Regions from separate parts of the Sporosarcina sp. 6E9 genome, predicted to be linked through region 1. Evidence: predicted binding sites of a transcription regulator. Region 1 holds the regulator's gene; the other holds the start of a gene.
What was found. Region 1 encodes Rex, which represses fermentation and respiration genes when NADH is low (regulators of the CRP and FNR family bind a similar motif). Its sites were predicted from a motif close to TTGTGAAATATTTCACAA; they were not measured.
Positions count from the first base shown of each region.

Region 2: a site for Rex is predicted at 6,217-6,234, ahead of J4G36_RS04310 (DUF2249 domain-containing protein). Genes of this name have one in related genera too.

Region 1 covers NZ_JAGEMN010000007.1:54,479-62,784, reverse strand. Annotated here, with positions in the region: gene tsaB (tRNA (adenosine(37)-N6)-threonylcarbamoyltransferase complex dimerization subunit type 1 TsaB) at 1-370, shown strand, start outside; gene rimI (ribosomal protein S18-alanine N-acetyltransferase) at 357-812, shown strand; gene tsaD (tRNA (adenosine(37)-N6)-threonylcarbamoyltransferase complex transferase subunit TsaD) at 812-1,834, shown strand; gene J4G36_RS17355 (ABC-F family ATP-binding cassette domain-containing protein) at 2,193-4,121, opposite strand; gene J4G36_RS17350 (redox-sensing transcriptional repressor Rex) at 4,246-4,896, shown strand; gene J4G36_RS17345 (twin-arginine translocase TatA/TatE family subunit) at 4,999-5,190, shown strand; gene tatC (twin-arginine translocase subunit TatC) at 5,207-5,980, shown strand; gene J4G36_RS17335 (CPBP family intramembrane glutamic endopeptidase) at 6,018-6,755, opposite strand; gene groES (co-chaperone GroES) at 6,940-7,224, shown strand; gene groL (chaperonin GroEL) at 7,282-8,306, shown strand, end outside.
Region 2 covers NZ_JAGEMN010000001.1:823,113-831,418, forward strand. Annotated here, with positions in the region: gene J4G36_RS04265 (helix-turn-helix transcriptional regulator) at 1-167, shown strand, start outside; gene J4G36_RS04270 (hypothetical protein) at 342-557, opposite strand; gene J4G36_RS04275 (phosphatidylserine decarboxylase) at 735-1,514, opposite strand; gene pssA (CDP-diacylglycerol--serine O-phosphatidyltransferase) at 1,575-2,108, shown strand; gene J4G36_RS04285 (YunC family protein) at 2,189-2,488, opposite strand; gene J4G36_RS04290 (MetQ/NlpA family ABC transporter substrate-binding protein) at 2,719-3,540, opposite strand; gene J4G36_RS04295 (methionine ABC transporter permease) at 3,558-4,220, opposite strand; gene J4G36_RS04300 (methionine ABC transporter ATP-binding protein) at 4,220-4,957, opposite strand; gene cyoE (heme o synthase) at 5,187-6,131, shown strand; gene J4G36_RS04310 (DUF2249 domain-containing protein) at 6,296-6,532, shown strand; gene J4G36_RS04315 (hypothetical protein) at 6,548-6,883, shown strand; gene J4G36_RS04320 (LysM peptidoglycan-binding domain-containing protein) at 7,012-8,306, shown strand, end outside.

The DNA of each region.
Region 1 (8,306 bases):
AGATGCACGGAGAAATAATGTGTATGCTGGTGTTTATCGATTTGAAAATGGAAAATTAACCACAGTTATTGAAGATGGACATTTTTCTCTTACAGAGTTAATTATAAAACTGAAGTCTTTCAAATATCCAGTTTTGTTTATTGGAAAAGATATGTCATTGCATAAAGAACAATTGATTGACGAGCTGGAAGAACAAGCAGTGTTTGCTCCACTTCAGTTCAATCTACCGCGTGCTTCTTCTCTGATCTATACGGCACAGCAGTTTGGAGAAAAAGAGGATATTCATAATTTCGTTCCCGAATATCGCCGAATTGCTGAAGCGGAAGCAAATTGGTTGAAAGCGAAGGGGAAGGAAAATGAACGTGGTTAAAGAAATTACTTACCGTGAAATGGTGCAGGGCGATATTCCGTCAGTTGTTTCTATTGAAGAGGAATCGTTCACAGTTCCGTGGACACAGGAAATTTTCGAACATGAGATGACTGGTAATAATTATGCGCATTATATCGTTGCTTTGAAAAACGATGTGGTCATTGGTCATTGTGGAATGTGGATTGTTTTAGATGAGTGTCATATTACAAATGTTGCTGTTTTGAAACGATTTAGAGGGTATAAAATCGGTGAAGGCTTAATGCGAGAGGCGATTGCTCTTTGCAGAGAAATGGAAGTTAAGTTAATGACGTTAGAAGTACGCGTTAGCAACCATACTGCGCAAAACTTATATCGAAAGCTCGGCTTCAAAGAAGGCGGCATACGTAAAAACTATTATAGCGACGACGGCGAAGATGCTCTCGTCATGTGGGTGGAATTATAGTGAAAAAAGATCAGTATATATTGGGAATTGAAACGAGTTGTGATGAGACTGCAGCCTCAATTGTTAAAAATGGAACAGAAATTGTTTCGAATGTAGTTGCATCTCAAATTAATAGTCAAAAACGATTTGGCGGCGTTGTTCCTGAAATTGCTTCTAGACATCATGTAGAGCAGATTACATTGGTTATTGAAGAAGCGCTCCATATTGCGGATATGCAACCAAAGGATCTAGATGCAGTAGCGGTAACTGAAGGACCGGGCCTAGTTGGGGCTTTACTGATTGGAATTAATGCAGCAAAGGCATTTGCATTCGCAAATCAACTGCCAATTGTTGGTGTACATCATATTGCAGGGCATATTTATGCTAACCAACTTATACAACCGATGGAGTTTCCTTTGCTTGCCCTCATCGTTTCAGGCGGTCACACTGAGCTTGTTCTTATGAAAGAACATGGTTCCTTTGAATTGATAGGAGAGACGCGCGACGACGCAGCTGGAGAAGCCTATGATAAAGTTGCCCGTGTACTCGGACTTCCATATCCGGGAGGACCCGAAATTGACCGTTTAGCTTTGGAAAGCGAAGAAGAAATTGAATTTCCAAGAGCATGGCTTGAACCTGAATCATACGATTTTAGTTTTAGCGGTCTTAAGTCATCAGTGATTAACTATAAACATAATTTGGAACAACGGGGAGAACATATAAATCCCCAACATGTAGCAGCAGGGTTTCAAGCGAGTGTTGTTGATGTGTTAACTACAAAAACAGTTCGTGCTGCCAAAGAATTTAATGTTGAGCAAGTTATAGCTGCGGGGGGTGTTGCTGCGAATAAAGAGCTGCGTACATCCCTTGAAGCGATGTTTAAGGAACTCAATATACCTTTTTACGTTCCGCCTATATCATTTTGTACTGATAATGCAGCAATGATAGCAGCAGCAGGATCTTCAATGTTTAGCAGCGGAGTGCGAGGTACATTGTCGATGAATGGAAGACCTGGAATGGAACTTGTTTCGTGGAATAAATAACAGAACGTGGAGAGTGTCTAATTCAGACAATTTCCACGTTTTTATTTTTGCTTTTTCACGTTTGTCAATAGGAACATTCGTACTTATGAACAGATTGTGCACAACTTGTTGATAACTAATTTAGTTGTTAATTTAATCACAAATATGGAGGGATAAGTTTGTGTATAATAAAACTATAAACTTGTGGAAAGTGTGGGGAAGTGCATGGCATAGTTGTTTTGGAGGTGTTTATACTGTGGGTAAGATTGTGGAAAAGTTAATAACTTAATTTGATTCATTCACATGTTATTTTAGGAAAACAAATAGCCATCCTCTAATTTTGAATGAAGATGACTATTTATTTGATTTTATTTTCTGTTTATAGATGTTCTAGTTGTTCTTGTAAAGTGAGCCAGTTTTCGGCTTTCGCATCATGTTCAGCTTGCAAGATGTCGATATTATTTTGAATTTCCATCAGTTTTATATGATCATCCGCGTAATCTGGGGTTGATAGTTGCTCTTGAAAATCGGCAATGCTATCATCAAGAGCCGAAAGTTCATTCTCGATTTCATTAATTGACCGTGTTAATCTGCGTTCTTGTCGCTTTTTTTCACGATCGTCTTCTTGTTTATTTGCAACTGGTGGGTTGTTTACTAAAATAGCTCTTTCCTTTTCGGCAAGAAGTTCTTCTTGCTCTAGTTTCTTTTCCACGTAATAATCATAGTCGCCCAAATATTCAACGGCACCTTGGGAATGGATATCGATGACTTTTGTCGCTAAGCGGTTAATGAAATACCGATCATGTGATACGAAGATAATCGTACCAGGAAAATCATCCAATGCATTTTCGAGAATTTCTTTACTATCCAAATCCAAGTGGTTCGTTGGCTCGTCCAATATGAGCGTGTTCGATTTTTGAAGCATTAATTTCGCTAGGGAAAGCCTTGCTTTTTCACCGCCAGACAATGACGTCACGGGTTTTCCAGCGTCATCACCCGTGAAAAGAAAGCGACCAAGGACACCTCGGATATCTTTCTCATTCATCATTGGCCATTCGCTCCATAGTTCTTCCAAGACGGAATCAGTACCGACTAGAGTGGCCTGTTCTTGGTCATAATAGCCAAATTGAACATTTGTCCCGTATCTAATTTCACCAGCAAGTTCAGTTTGTTTTTTAACGATTGTCTTCAGTAAAGTCGATTTGCCGACGCCATTCGGGCCGATTAACGCAATTCGATCGCCTTTATACACACGGAGGTTAAGATCTTCCGAAATTGGCCCCTTATCATAACCGATCGCTAAATTATCCACAGCAAGGACATCGTTCCCGCTTGGACGCTCGACGGAAAAAGTAAAGTTGGCTGATTTTTCATCACCGTCTGGGGAGTCCATCCAATTCGTTCGTTCCAACATTTTACGGCGGCTTTGTGCCATTTTCGAAGTCGAAGCACGTGCAATATTTCGTTGGATAAAATCTTCAAGATTTGCACGTTCACTTACTTCTCTTTCATACATCTTTACATCACGTTCATAGTTTTTCGCTTTTTCGGTAAGATAGGCACTATAGTTTCCAAGATATTTTGCTACTTTATTTCTCGAAACTTCATAAACAATCGTAACAATTTCATCAAGGAAATAACGGTCATGAGAGACAATTAACAATGCCCCTTCGTAATTAACCAGGTATTTTTCTAACCAACTAAGCGTTTCAATATCGAGATGGTTTGTCGGTTCATCCAAAATCAACAAATCTGGACTGCTTAGGAGCATTTTAGCAAGTGCAAGTCTCGTCTTTTGGCCACCGGATAAAAGGTTTACCTGTTTTGTATAATCCTCTGGATAAAACCTCATGCCGTGAAGCACCGACCGCGTGTCTGCTTCATATTGATAACCTTTGGAATTACTGAATTCAGTTTGTAATTCATCGTATTCAGTCGAAACCCGTTCGAATTCAATGCTATTTGAAAAGATTTCCGGATCTGCCATTTGTTCTTCAAGGGAACGGATCCGTCTTTCCATAGCTCTTAGTGGTTCGAAAACGGTCATCATTTCATCCCAAACCGTTAATGAAGAATCGATACCTGAATGTTGTTCAAGATATCCGATTTGGATGTTTTTCGGGATGATTAAATCACCTGAATCCGCAGTCATTTCACCCGCAATAATTTTTAATAAGGTCGATTTTCCCGCGCCGTTTCGTCCGACAAGTGCAACACGGTCGCGTTGATGCACTTCTAATTGAACGTTATCTAATATGGTCGTTCCTGAAAATGATTTAGTTAATGCATTGACTTGTAAAACAATCATTATAATACACCTCATTCTACTCTAGTCTAATAGAACAAGGCGGTGTGCGCAATGGTCAGCTTTACATTAAACAACAATTAAGATACGATAGAATAGGCTTTAAGTACGTGTGGGAGGGATAAAAATGGCAGAGGAAATGCCTAAGATTCCACAGGCAACGTCTAAACGATTGCCTCTTTATTATAGATTTCTTCAAAATTTTGCAAACGCTAACAAAAAGCGAGTCTCATCTAGCGAATTAAGCGAAGCAATGAAAATCGATGCTGCAACAATACGGAGAGATTTCTCTTATTTCGGTGCGCTCGGTCGAAAAGGATATGGTTATGACGTCGACTATTTAGTCGGTTTTTTTCGAACGATTCTCGATCAAGACGAAGAAACTGATGTTGCACTATTCGGAGTCGGAAGTTTGGGCAGTGCATTCTTAAAATATAATTTTCATAAAAACCATAATACGCGAATCGTAATGGCTTTTGATACGAATGCTTCGGTTGAGGGGAAGATGATAAGCGGTATTCCTATTTATCATCCGCGAGTTGCTGAAGAGAAGCTGAAAGAGCAGGGAATCGAACTTGTTATTCTGACATTGCCGTCAAGTGTTGCACAAGATGTCACGGACGAACTCGTTCGCTATGGAATTAAAGGGATTTTAAACTTCACTCCAGTACGTCTTGCAGCCCCGGAAGCCGTACGCGTCCATACAATCGATTTATCTGTAGAATTACAGACGCTAATTTATTTCATGAAAAGTGACGTGAAAGATTCACAATTGTAACCGCTCCATTATGGCAATGAGGGTGGTTTTCGTGTAAACTATATACAGCCAGAAGGATTGAATGTCTATTGATCAATCCCTCGCTAATGAGGAGGTGTCATCATGGGTGCAGGTATTCCAAGTCTTATCCTAATTGCAGTCGTTGCATTGCTTATATTTGGGCCGAAGAAATTACCCGAAATTGGGAAAGCGTTCGGTTCTTCATTGCGTGAATTTAAAAACGCTACAAAAGGTCTTGTCGATGATGAAAATGACGACAAAAACAAAATCGACAATAAAGTTGATGACAAGTAAGTAAGGTGAATGTCCGATGGGGAATGAAAAAGAATTATCGATAATTGAACATATAGATGAATTGAGAAAACGGCTGATGGTTGTCGTCGTTTTCTTTATTGTTGGAACAGCGGGTGGTTTCTTACTAGCCAAACCGCTTATCAATTATCTTCAATATAGTGAAGAAGCAAAAAGTATTTCATTGAACGCGTTTAATGTAACTGATCCGTTTATCATTTATTTGAAAATGATTGTTCTGATAGCCGTTATTATTATATCGCCGGTTTTACTTTATCAACTGTGGTCTTTTGTAAGTCCGGGTCTCCATGAGACAGAACGTAAAGTGACTTTAAGTTATATCCCTTTTGGCTTTATATTATTTCTAGGCGGTATATCATTTTCTTATTTTGTACTATTTCCGTACATTATAAAATTTATGATGAAATTGTCGAATGATCTTGGGATTGTTCAAACAATTGGTATAAATGAGTATTTCAATTTTTTATTTCAAATTACGATTCCTTTTGGTTTAATATTTCAGTTGCCAATATTAACGTTATTTTTAACAAGGCTTGGTATTATACAACCGAATATTCTTGTAAAAGTACGAAAATATGCTTTCCTTGTTTTATTTATCATCGCTGCGTTTATTACACCGCCTGATTTGTTCTCGCATTTGTTTGTGACCGTTCCTTTGTTTATACTTTATGAGCTAAGTATTATTGTTTCCCGCTTTGGTTATCGAAAGTATTTAAAAGCAGAACAACAGCGACAAATCGAAGAACTTCAAAATCAAAATCCTGAACAATAAAAAGTCTTCCATCCGAATTATCGGTGGAAGACTTTTTTCATCCTAATAGGAATGAAATGAATGACTGATGCATATTTTGTAGTTGCTCAAGTTTCTCGTAATTTAGCTGAATCGTGACGACGAGGCCGTTCATTAATAAATGTGAAATCATCGGTGTGATTAATCTTTTTGTTTTATAGTAAACGAAAGAGAAAACAAGTCCTGGTGCCAAGTAAATGAGCAGATGTTGTAATTCACCATGTACTGCTGCGAATATGAGTCCGCTGATTAATGCGGCAATGATGAAATTGGTTTTTTGATAAAGACCTCCGAAGATTACTCTTCTGAAAATAATTTCCTCTAACAGCGGTGCGAAGAACACGATGCAAATGATGATAATGGGAGACACCTTGGCGATTTCAGATAGAAAGGCTGTGTTTTCTGAACCCGGCTCAATGCCGATTAGTTGTTCGATAAATGCCGCTGCCATTTGTCCGAAGAGTGCCAGGAAAAAGCCAAGGATACCCCATAAAATCGTGCTTCCCACTGAAGCAGGTTTTCCCTTAAATACATGAAAGAACTTTTTTCTTGTGAATATTAATAGAAGGAAAATGATCGCGGCTAGTGTATTAGCGGTGAAAAGTGACCATGCGATTCCGTGATATTCAGCTTCTTGGGCGGTTAGGCTTGGATTACCTTTAAAGTATTGAAAAATCGGCTTTACTAAAAACACACTGCCGATTTGCATAATGACATACGTGAAGATCAGGTATAAATAAATTTTCCAGTTTTTCAAAATGTTCATCTCCTAAAATTCCAACTGCTGTTATTTTAGCTGTTTTAAACCACATTAGCAAAGAGAAGAATGTTGAGTACTTTACTTGCAAAATAGTCAGATGTTTATTATGATTAGAATTGTGTTAGCACTCCTTGAAGATGAGTGCTAAAAAGAAATTATAATCTTTGGGAGGTTGTTTTACTTGTTGAAACCATTAGGTGACCGTATCGTAATCGAATTAGTAGAAGCGGAAGAAAAAACGGCGAGCGGCATTATTGTGCCAGATTCTGCGAAAGAAAAACCGCAAGAAGGTAAAGTAATTGCTGCTGGAACAGGGCGCGTTTTAGAAAATGGCCAACGTGTCGACTTAGAAGTAAAAGAAGGCGACAAGATTATCTTCTCAAAATACTCCGGAACTGAAGTTAAACATGAAGGTAATGAATATTTAATCCTGCGTGAAAGCGACGTTTTAGCTGTTATCGGTTAATTCAAGGAAGAAATTAATACTGTACAAACATGCGTAAATTCAGGAGGGAAATTATAAATGGCTAAAGAAATTAAATTTAATGAAGATGCTCGTAGTGCAATGCAACGTGGGGTAGATAAGCTTGCAGATACGGTTAAAGTAACACTAGGACCAAAAGGACGTAACGTCGTTCTTGAGAAAGCATTCGGTTCACCACTTATTACAAATGATGGTGTAACGATTGCTCGTGAAATCGAACTTGAAGACAAATTTGAAGATATGGGTGCAAAACTCGTAGCTGAAGTTGCTTCAAAAACAAACGAAATCGCTGGTGACGGAACGACAACTGCAACAGTTCTTGCGCAAGCAATGATTAGCGAAGGTCTTAAAAACGTAACAGCTGGTGCAAATCCAGTTGGAATCCGTAAAGGAATCGAGCTAGCGGTTAAAGAAGCTGTTGGACAGTTAACAGTTATTTCAAAACCAATCGAAGAGAAAGAGTCCATCGCACAAGTTGCTGCTATTTCTTCAGGTGATGAAGAAGTTGGTAAGCTAATTGCGGATGCAATGGAGCGCGTTGGAAACGACGGCGTTATTACAATCGAAGAATCAAAAGGATTTACAACTGAACTTGACGTTGTAGAAGGCATGCAGTTTGACCGTGGCTATGCTTCAGCATATATGGCAACAGATACGGATAAAATGGAAGCAGTTCTTGACAACCCATATATTTTAATCACAGATAAAAAGATTACAAATATCCAGGAGATCTTACCTGTTCTTGAGCAAGTTGTTCAACAAGGTAAGCCACTTCTAATGATTGCGGAAGACGTTGAAGGGGAAGCACTTGCAACACTTGTTGTAAACAAACTTCGCGGTACGTTTAACGCAGTAGCAGTTAAAGCACCAGGATTTGGTGATCGTCGTAAAGCAATGCTTGAAGACATCGCTATTCTTACAGGCGGCGAACTGATTACAGAAGATCTTGGACTTGACCTGAAAGAAACACAAATCACACAACTTGGAACAGCTTCAAAAGTTGTTGTTACGAAAGATCACACGACAATTGTAGAAGGTGCTGGAGATGCAGATCAAATCTCAGG
Region 2 (8,306 bases), on a different contig from region 1:
CGCATGGTCCAGATACTTTTGTTTTGAAAACACGAGCGATAATGAGTGATGGGCTCGTACAATGGCTGATGCGATTTGGGCACCGTGTAAAAGTGGTTCATCCCGAAACATTAGTGAATCAAATGAAAGAAGAGGCGATAAAGTTTTATGAAAATTATAAGGAGTGATAATAGGGTTTGATCAACTCAACCGTTGAAAAAGTAATCCTTAAAAAGTTATTGGAAAAATAATGTACAGACATATGACATCCAATAGAATGTAAATTAACCTCCCCAAATTATTTACAGTAGGAGAGGCTAATCACTTACCTAGAAACTAAATTCCAAGTAACCTGTTAAACTTTAAAACTTGTTAAAAAGCTTAGACAGCCCTTTTAATATTATTGCTGCGGCAAAAATCAGCACAACAATAACAACTAGGACAATCCCGATGAACAGTAATGTTGGAGCACCAGTGAGAAGGCCCGGTACAAAAACAATCAGGCCCAAAATAGCATATGCTGCCAGGATGCCAAAAAAGTAGAGAGACGCATACCCTTTATCATAGTTATTGGACAATTTAAACACCTCCTTATATCCAATATATGTACAAGCTTTATATGAGTGTTAGGACATTGTGGCAAAAGGGGTTACAAAAAATATTTAATGATTTCTTATAGTAGACAAAAAGCCAGCTTGACGCTCTTAAAAAGAGCATCAAGCTGGCTTTAGTTGTTTATAAATCTTGGGAAATTATCACTTGATCCATTCAGCAATCGGTTGTCCTACCTTTACTTCGCTATTCATTGGAACCGTAGGCGTAAAAGTATAATGATCTTCTATAAAAAGAATAACGGTAGATCCGAATGAGAAATGACCGAACTCCGCACCCTTTATACATTCTTTGGAAGAACTGTTCAAATGAATACTATTGACATTAAGTGCGCCCACTTTAACGATGGCGACTTTCCCAAATTCAGTTTGTATTTCTGAAATTAAACGGTGATTTGTCGAAAAAGGGCGATTACCTAAACGCAAACCTAAATTATTGACTGGATATGAAATTGAACCTAATGCATAACGTGAAAAAATTGTGCCCGATATAGGATAATGAAAATGGTGATAATGACTTGGGGAGAGGTACAAGATGAAAAAGCTTCCATTTTTATAAGTCGATGCTTTTTTATCGTCTCCAAAAATTTTAGCTAAACTGTAGGATTGGTTTTTTATAATAAATGTATCCTGTTCATCTACCTTTCCAACAGCACTTAAACAACCGTCGACAGGAGAAATTAGACTGTTTGAAGATGTATCAATGGATCTTGCGCCGACTTTTAAATTACGTGTAAATAAATCCTGCAAACTTTTATAATGCGCAAGTGGGTATTCCATCTCATCTTGGTTAATTTGATATGTATTGGCGAATGGTCGAATTAGCAGTCGACTCATCCTAGATTGTGTAATGAATTTTAATATCTTTGATGATGTTGGATTACCAGTTAGTTCGACAAAAAGGCGAAATATTTTTTTCTTCATGACATTTCCTCATTTTCCCTATATAATTTAAAATAATAATATGAGTAGGACGGTGATGCTATGTTTTTAGCAAAAAATTTTTATGCTACTAGAATAAAAGCACAATTGGCAAATATGATCACATTAATGAATCTAAGTTTTGGCATACTATCTATTATACTTATTTTTAACGGTCATGGTAATTTAAGTGCAACATTTATTTTCTTGGCAGCAATCTTCGACCGATTTGACGGCATGTGCGCCCGTTATTTCAATTCTGAATCCGACTTTGGAAAAGAACTGGATTCTTTATGCGATCTTGTCTCATTTGGCATTGCGCCTGCGTTATTAATATACGGTACTGCTTTGAATGAAACGCTATGGGTCGGTATTTTAGTCACCATTACGTATGTATTAGCTGGAGCAGTGAGATTGGCAAGGTTTAATGTTAGGGAGTTTGACGGCAATTTTTATGGTGTACCTATAACGGCTGCCGGCGTCCTTGCGGCACTCAGTTATTTCTTATACCCGTATGTATCGGCGAATACTTTTATTTTCATCTTATCTATTCTAGCTTATTTGATGGTTAGTAATATACGGATTGCAAAAGTATAAAATAGAAGTAGGGAACACATCTAAAAAATCGCCAAGCAACTTTTTCTCACATCAAAGTGAAGTTGCTTGGTGATTTTTTATTACACCATTTTCAAGAGTGCTTCTCTGCCAATCATCCCTTTGCTAATTCCCAAATTTTCAGCTTCATAGGTGACCGATTCGAGTGGTGCATCAAGAAGTTGATCGATTGTTTTGACTCCGACAGCTCGCCCCGCAATGACTTTCCGATCAGCCAGTTTTTCGTTTAGTAGCGCAACATCTAGAGCCCCGCACATAATGTATCCATTGTCATTCGTTACAACAAGTAAATTCGTTTTCGGCAATATAACTGAAATGGCCAGAAATACTTGGTCTTCAATGGTTACGGGATATAAACTCATCAAATTTCATCACTCCTTTTCCATTCACGATATGTGATGGAAAGGGAAATCGTGATAAAAAGCTGCGTAGATGAATATTTCCTGCGGGGCCGGTGAGTCTCCATCCTCCACTCTGATTAACTACATCCATTAAATAAGGAAAAAGTAGTGTCGTTTTATTAAAATTATTAATAAAAAAAGTACAGCAGGTTTTTTAAAATTCCTGCTGTACTGATTTAGTTAAATAATAATTATTTAAATGCCGGGAATGCGATGTCAGAGAAGTTTTCTTCTAAGAATGCACGCACTTCTGGTCCAGATAAGTGTTCGGCTAATTTTTTGATTGCTTCGGAATCTTTGTTGTCTTCACGCGCAATAAGTGAGATAGGGAATGCTGATTCGCCTTCGTCAATTAGTGAATCATTTACTGGCGTCAAACCAAGTTCTTTTGCATAGGCAGGAAGCATCGTTACTAAATCGACATCATCCATTGATCTTGCTAGCATTAACAAGTCAACATCAACGAATTTAAGGTTTTTAGGATTTTCCGTGATATCTTTTACGCTTGCATCAAGCCCGACACCGTCTTTCAATTTGATTAATCCGCCTTTTTCGATCAACTGTAAAGAACGAGCCATATTCGAGGAATCATTCGGAATAGCTACTTTTGCACCGTCTGGTAACTCGTCTATACTGTCGAATTTATTTGAATAGGCACCCAAAATTGCATGATAAACGTGTTGGATAACGACTAAATTAGCATCATTCGCCTCATTAAATTGTTCCATATAAGGAGGGTGTTGAAAAAAGTTTGCATCTACTTCTTTATTTGCCAAAGCGCTATTAGGCTGTACGTTATCGGATAAAACAACAATTTCCATCTCAATGCCGTCTTCTTTAAGTAATGGTTTGGCAATTTCCAACATATCCGTCATCGGCGGAATAAGGGATGCAACACGAATTTTTGTTTCTTTTTCAGTTTGCTCTGTTGAATTTCCTATGGTTTCTTTACCCGTTCCGCATGCAGCAAGTACGAGAACGGTAGCAAATAAAAGCGCTATTAATTTTTTCATGAATAAAAATCTCCTTTTTACGATCTTTTATCTAGTTTTTTTGAAGTTTTAGTACCGATAATTTGAATAGCTTGAACGAGAATTATCATGATTACGATGGTAAAAGTCATGAGTTCGGTTTCAAAACGTTGATAACCGTATTTGATAGCAAAATCGCCGACGCCGCCACCGCCGACAATTCCCATGACGGTGGAATAGGAAATAAAACTAATCGTTGCTGTCGTTAAACCGAAAATGAGACCAGATCTTGCCTCTCGATAAAGGAATTTAAATATCACTTGCACTTTAGAAGCACCCATAGAAATCGCTGCTTCGATAATCCCTTTCGGTACATCCAACAACGATTGTTCGACCAGTCGCGCATAGTAAGCGATGGAAATGATGGACAAAGGTACAGTAGCCGCCATGGTTCCTAATGCCGTCCCAATCACAAAACGAGTGAACGGAATTAAAAATACGACGAGAAGCAGAAATGGAAATGAACGAACAATGTTTACGAACGTATCCAAGATGGTAAATAATAGTTTATTTTCATACAAATTACCTTGTCTGCTTAAATATAGATAGGTACCTAAAGGTAAACCTACCAGAATGGCCGCAAGAATCGAAATCCCGACCATAACAAAAGTTTGTCCGATAGATAGCCAAATCTCTGCTTGATACTCGATGATTTTATCCATTAAGGTTTAACCACCGCGATTCTTCTTAAGTCTTCTATGTAATGATCTTCATCATCATGTAGGCCTTGTGGTTCGATTGCGAAACTGTCAACAATTCGTCCATCTTTCATGATGGAAACATGTTCACAAATACTTTTAACGACATCCATCTCATGTGTGACAATCACAATTGTGACACCCAATGTTTCTTTAATGTGACGTAAAACTTGCAAGACTTCGGTTGTTGTTTTGGGATCCAGCGAAGAAGTTGGTTCATCACATAATAGAACGTCCGGGTTGTTGGCTAACGATCTTGCAATTGCAACGCGTTGTTTTTGTCCACCGCTTAGTTGGGCTGGATATGCATCTTTCTTGTCTAAAATGCCAACAAAATGAAGACATTCCTCAATACGTTTTAATCGTTTCTGCTTTGGCATTCCCACCAATTCGAGCGGCATTTCGACATTTTCAGCGACAGTTCGATTAAGAACCAATTGAAATTGTTGAAAAATCATTCCAATGTTTTGCCTAGCTTTTCTTAACTCTTTGTCGGAAAGACTTGTCAGTAATTGATCTCCCACTCGCACTGTTCCATTATCTGGTCTTTCCAATAAATTCATCATCCTAACTAAAGTTGATTTTCCGGCACCGCTCGTTCCAACAATGCCATGAATTTCACCTTTTTTAATTGTTAAGGATAAGGGGAGTACAGCTTTCACATTTCCAAAAGCTTTCTCAACATTATTGAGTTCAATCATGTAGGGGACCTCCATTTCTCCACAGATTACTATATCATGAAAAGCAATCAGGTGAAATAAATTACTTCAACTTTGATGCCTATTTAGTACTAGTGATAATTCAGAACCTTTCGCCTATCTTAAAATGTGTCATATTCATTGTTTTACTACGAAAGGGGTAGTAAAATTAATTACTATATGAAGTTACATAGGTTTTTTTGATCAATGGTTGATTTAAGGGGAGACGCTGATGGACAAAGTTGAATTCACGACAATGCAAAACTTTAAAACTAAAGATCTAGAGAAAGAAAATAAAGTCTCTACGATTATTCTGGATTTAATCTCTTTGTTTAAAGGTCTTGTATTATTAACGAATATACTTCCTGTATTAACAGGCTTTTGTTTGGCATTGTATTTTACCAATGCATCTTTTGGGGAACACTGGAAGTTGTTTTTAATTACAATCATTGGCAGTACATTAGTAGTTGCTGGTGCGCTGACACTTAATAATTGGTATGAAGTCGATCTTGATCGAGAAATGGCCAGAACTCAAAAGCGGCCGACCGTTACTGGAAACTTTTCTATGAAGACAGTTCTATTAATTGGTATTATATTATCGGTAGTTGGTTTGTTCGTTTTGTTTTTCACAACGATAGAAACGTTAATTTATGCATTTTTAGGCTGGATCACATATGTTGTTTTTTATACTTTTTGGTCGAAGCGTAAATATACACTAAATACAGCAATAGGCAGTATTTCAGGAGCGGTGACGCCATTAATTGGTTGGGCTGCAATTGCACCTAGTTATCATATTGTTCCAATCGTTTTAGCCCTTCTTTTGTTTATTTGGCAGATTCCGCATACATTTGCGATTGGAATTAGAAGATGCGAAGAATATAGGGCTGCAGGTGTTGCGATGTTGCCAGTAGTGCGTGGATTTGGCATTACGAAAAGACAAATCGCAGTTTACGTTGCTTGCTTACTTCCGCTACCTTTCTTATTACCGGCATTAGGACTTACTTTTATTATTATCGCAACGGTTTTGAACATCGTTTTTTTAGGATTAAGCATTGCTGGATTTTATATAAAAAACGATGTGAAATGGGCGCGTGTTATTTTCCTTTACTCCGTAAATTATTTAACAATCATTTTCTTTATGATGATATTTATTGCACTGCCGGTTTTTAGTAGATAGGTTACATTTTGAGTACCTGGAAAAAACCTTTCCCGCATTTACAGTTCTAATTGTAAATGCGGGATTTTTTATTGAAATGCCTATTTTGTGACTTGAATCACAGCGCTAATTATCATACAAGCTTATACTTTAATTAAGGTGAAAATATAAAGGAGGAAACACCAATGACAAACTACACTTCAGTAATAAAGGTGACAGAGTATCCGCCGCATCTAAAACACAAAACAATTTACGAAACATACGAGAGTTTACAACCTTCCGAGTCGATGTTAATCGTCAATGATCATGATCCTATTCCACTGCGTTTCCAATTAGAATCAACACATGAAGGGAAATTCGATTGGGAATATATTGAACGAGGTCCGACCACATTTCAAGTGAAAATTACAAAGCTGAAATAAAAGGGGGTTTTTGCAATGGTAAAAGTCAACATAATTAACGATAATACCGTGAATATCGAGTTGACTTTAGAGGACGCGGTTTCAATGGTCCAAAAAGCGTCGAATAATATTGATAAATATGCAAATGAAATCGTTACGACTTTTGAACAAATGCCCAAATTCAACTATACCTATTATTGTTTCTATGCTTTTGACAACAGTGCCAACTTATTTGAAACGATGTTGGACATTAATCCAAAGAATTATAATTCATTTTCATTAAATGCTCCTGATGCTTTTTTTCATTGTTTATATGGTGGAATGGCAAGTCTATATATAGACGCTCAAAAGTATGTTTCAAAGACCAATTGATCAATTTACGCATAAACTACACTTCTCTTATTAGCGAACTTTTTTACCCATGGACGAATAACATAGCTATGGGTAGAATACTGTCCTTAATATAGAAGGGAAGTGTTTTTTTGCAGTATTTTTATACCGTGCGCCACAATGAGACATTGAAAAACATTGCTACACGATGGCAGCTACCCCTGGCTGCTATTGTCGCTTCAAATAATTTACAACCCCCCTATACAATTTCAGTTGGTGAGCAATTATCCATCCCTTCCGGTGTTATTGAATACCACGTACAATCCGGTGATTCTGTCTATCGGATTGCACAATTATTTGGGCTTCCGATATCTGTTATTGTTGAGGCCAACAAATTAACATCACCTTATCTTTTACGTGTAAACCAAGTATTAAAGATTCCCCCTGGTGTTTTATATTATGTTGTTCAACCAGGAGATTCATTATATAAAATTGCGCAGCGTTACAATGTCGTAACGGAATACGGAATTGATACAGATGCTATTCAAAAACAAAATAAGTTGCCGAACGAAACAATAAGTCCTGGCATGAGGCTGGAAATTCCGTATGGCTCGCCAGGAGGTTCTGGCTTTATTGCTTATACTTCCAATCAAGGTGGACAATTTGATATTTGGACATATAACTTTCGGAACGGAGAAACTATACAATTAACGAATGGGTTGGGTGACACTTTTACGATTCCGATGTGGTCGCCTGACAGCAGCAGAATCGCATTTGTAGGAAAAAATCGAGTGGTTTATGTTATTTATGTTGCTTCTGGTTCAATTGGGGCAATTGATCAATTAACTGAAGGGGGTGATTTCGGATTAGATTGGTCACCAGATAGCGTCCATTTGGCTTATGCAGCCCGCGGCATCATTCAAGTATATAATACGACATTACATGTTGGGACAGTAGTGGAACAACTAGGTGCATCCGAGATTAACTGGTTTCCAGATGGAGAGGAATTATTGTTTCAAGCCTTAGATGATTCCGGAGTCAGTCAACTGTATCGAAGCCGAATTTTTGGAACCGAAAAGGAACAAATTACACATAATGAAAATGGGTTATTACAAAACGTTCGATTATCACCCGATGGAAGTTTTGTATTATATACAACCCCAGGTGCAAGTATTTCAATCATCAATACGCTAGAACTAGAAACTGAGAAAGTATATGAAATAAAAGGGGGACCTGAGGCAAAAAACTATTATCCTGACTGGTCACCAGATTCACTAAAGATTGCTTATAGCGCAACTAACTTTGCGAACAATTCATATTTCTCGCAAATTAGATCTGTAGACCGAAAAGGTGGCGATGATCATATCTGGGGCGTTTCAAATTGCTACTCCACTCCAGTAACATGGTCACCTGACGGATTAAAAATAGCTTATTTATCGGGATGTACTGAAAATGAATTTGCAAA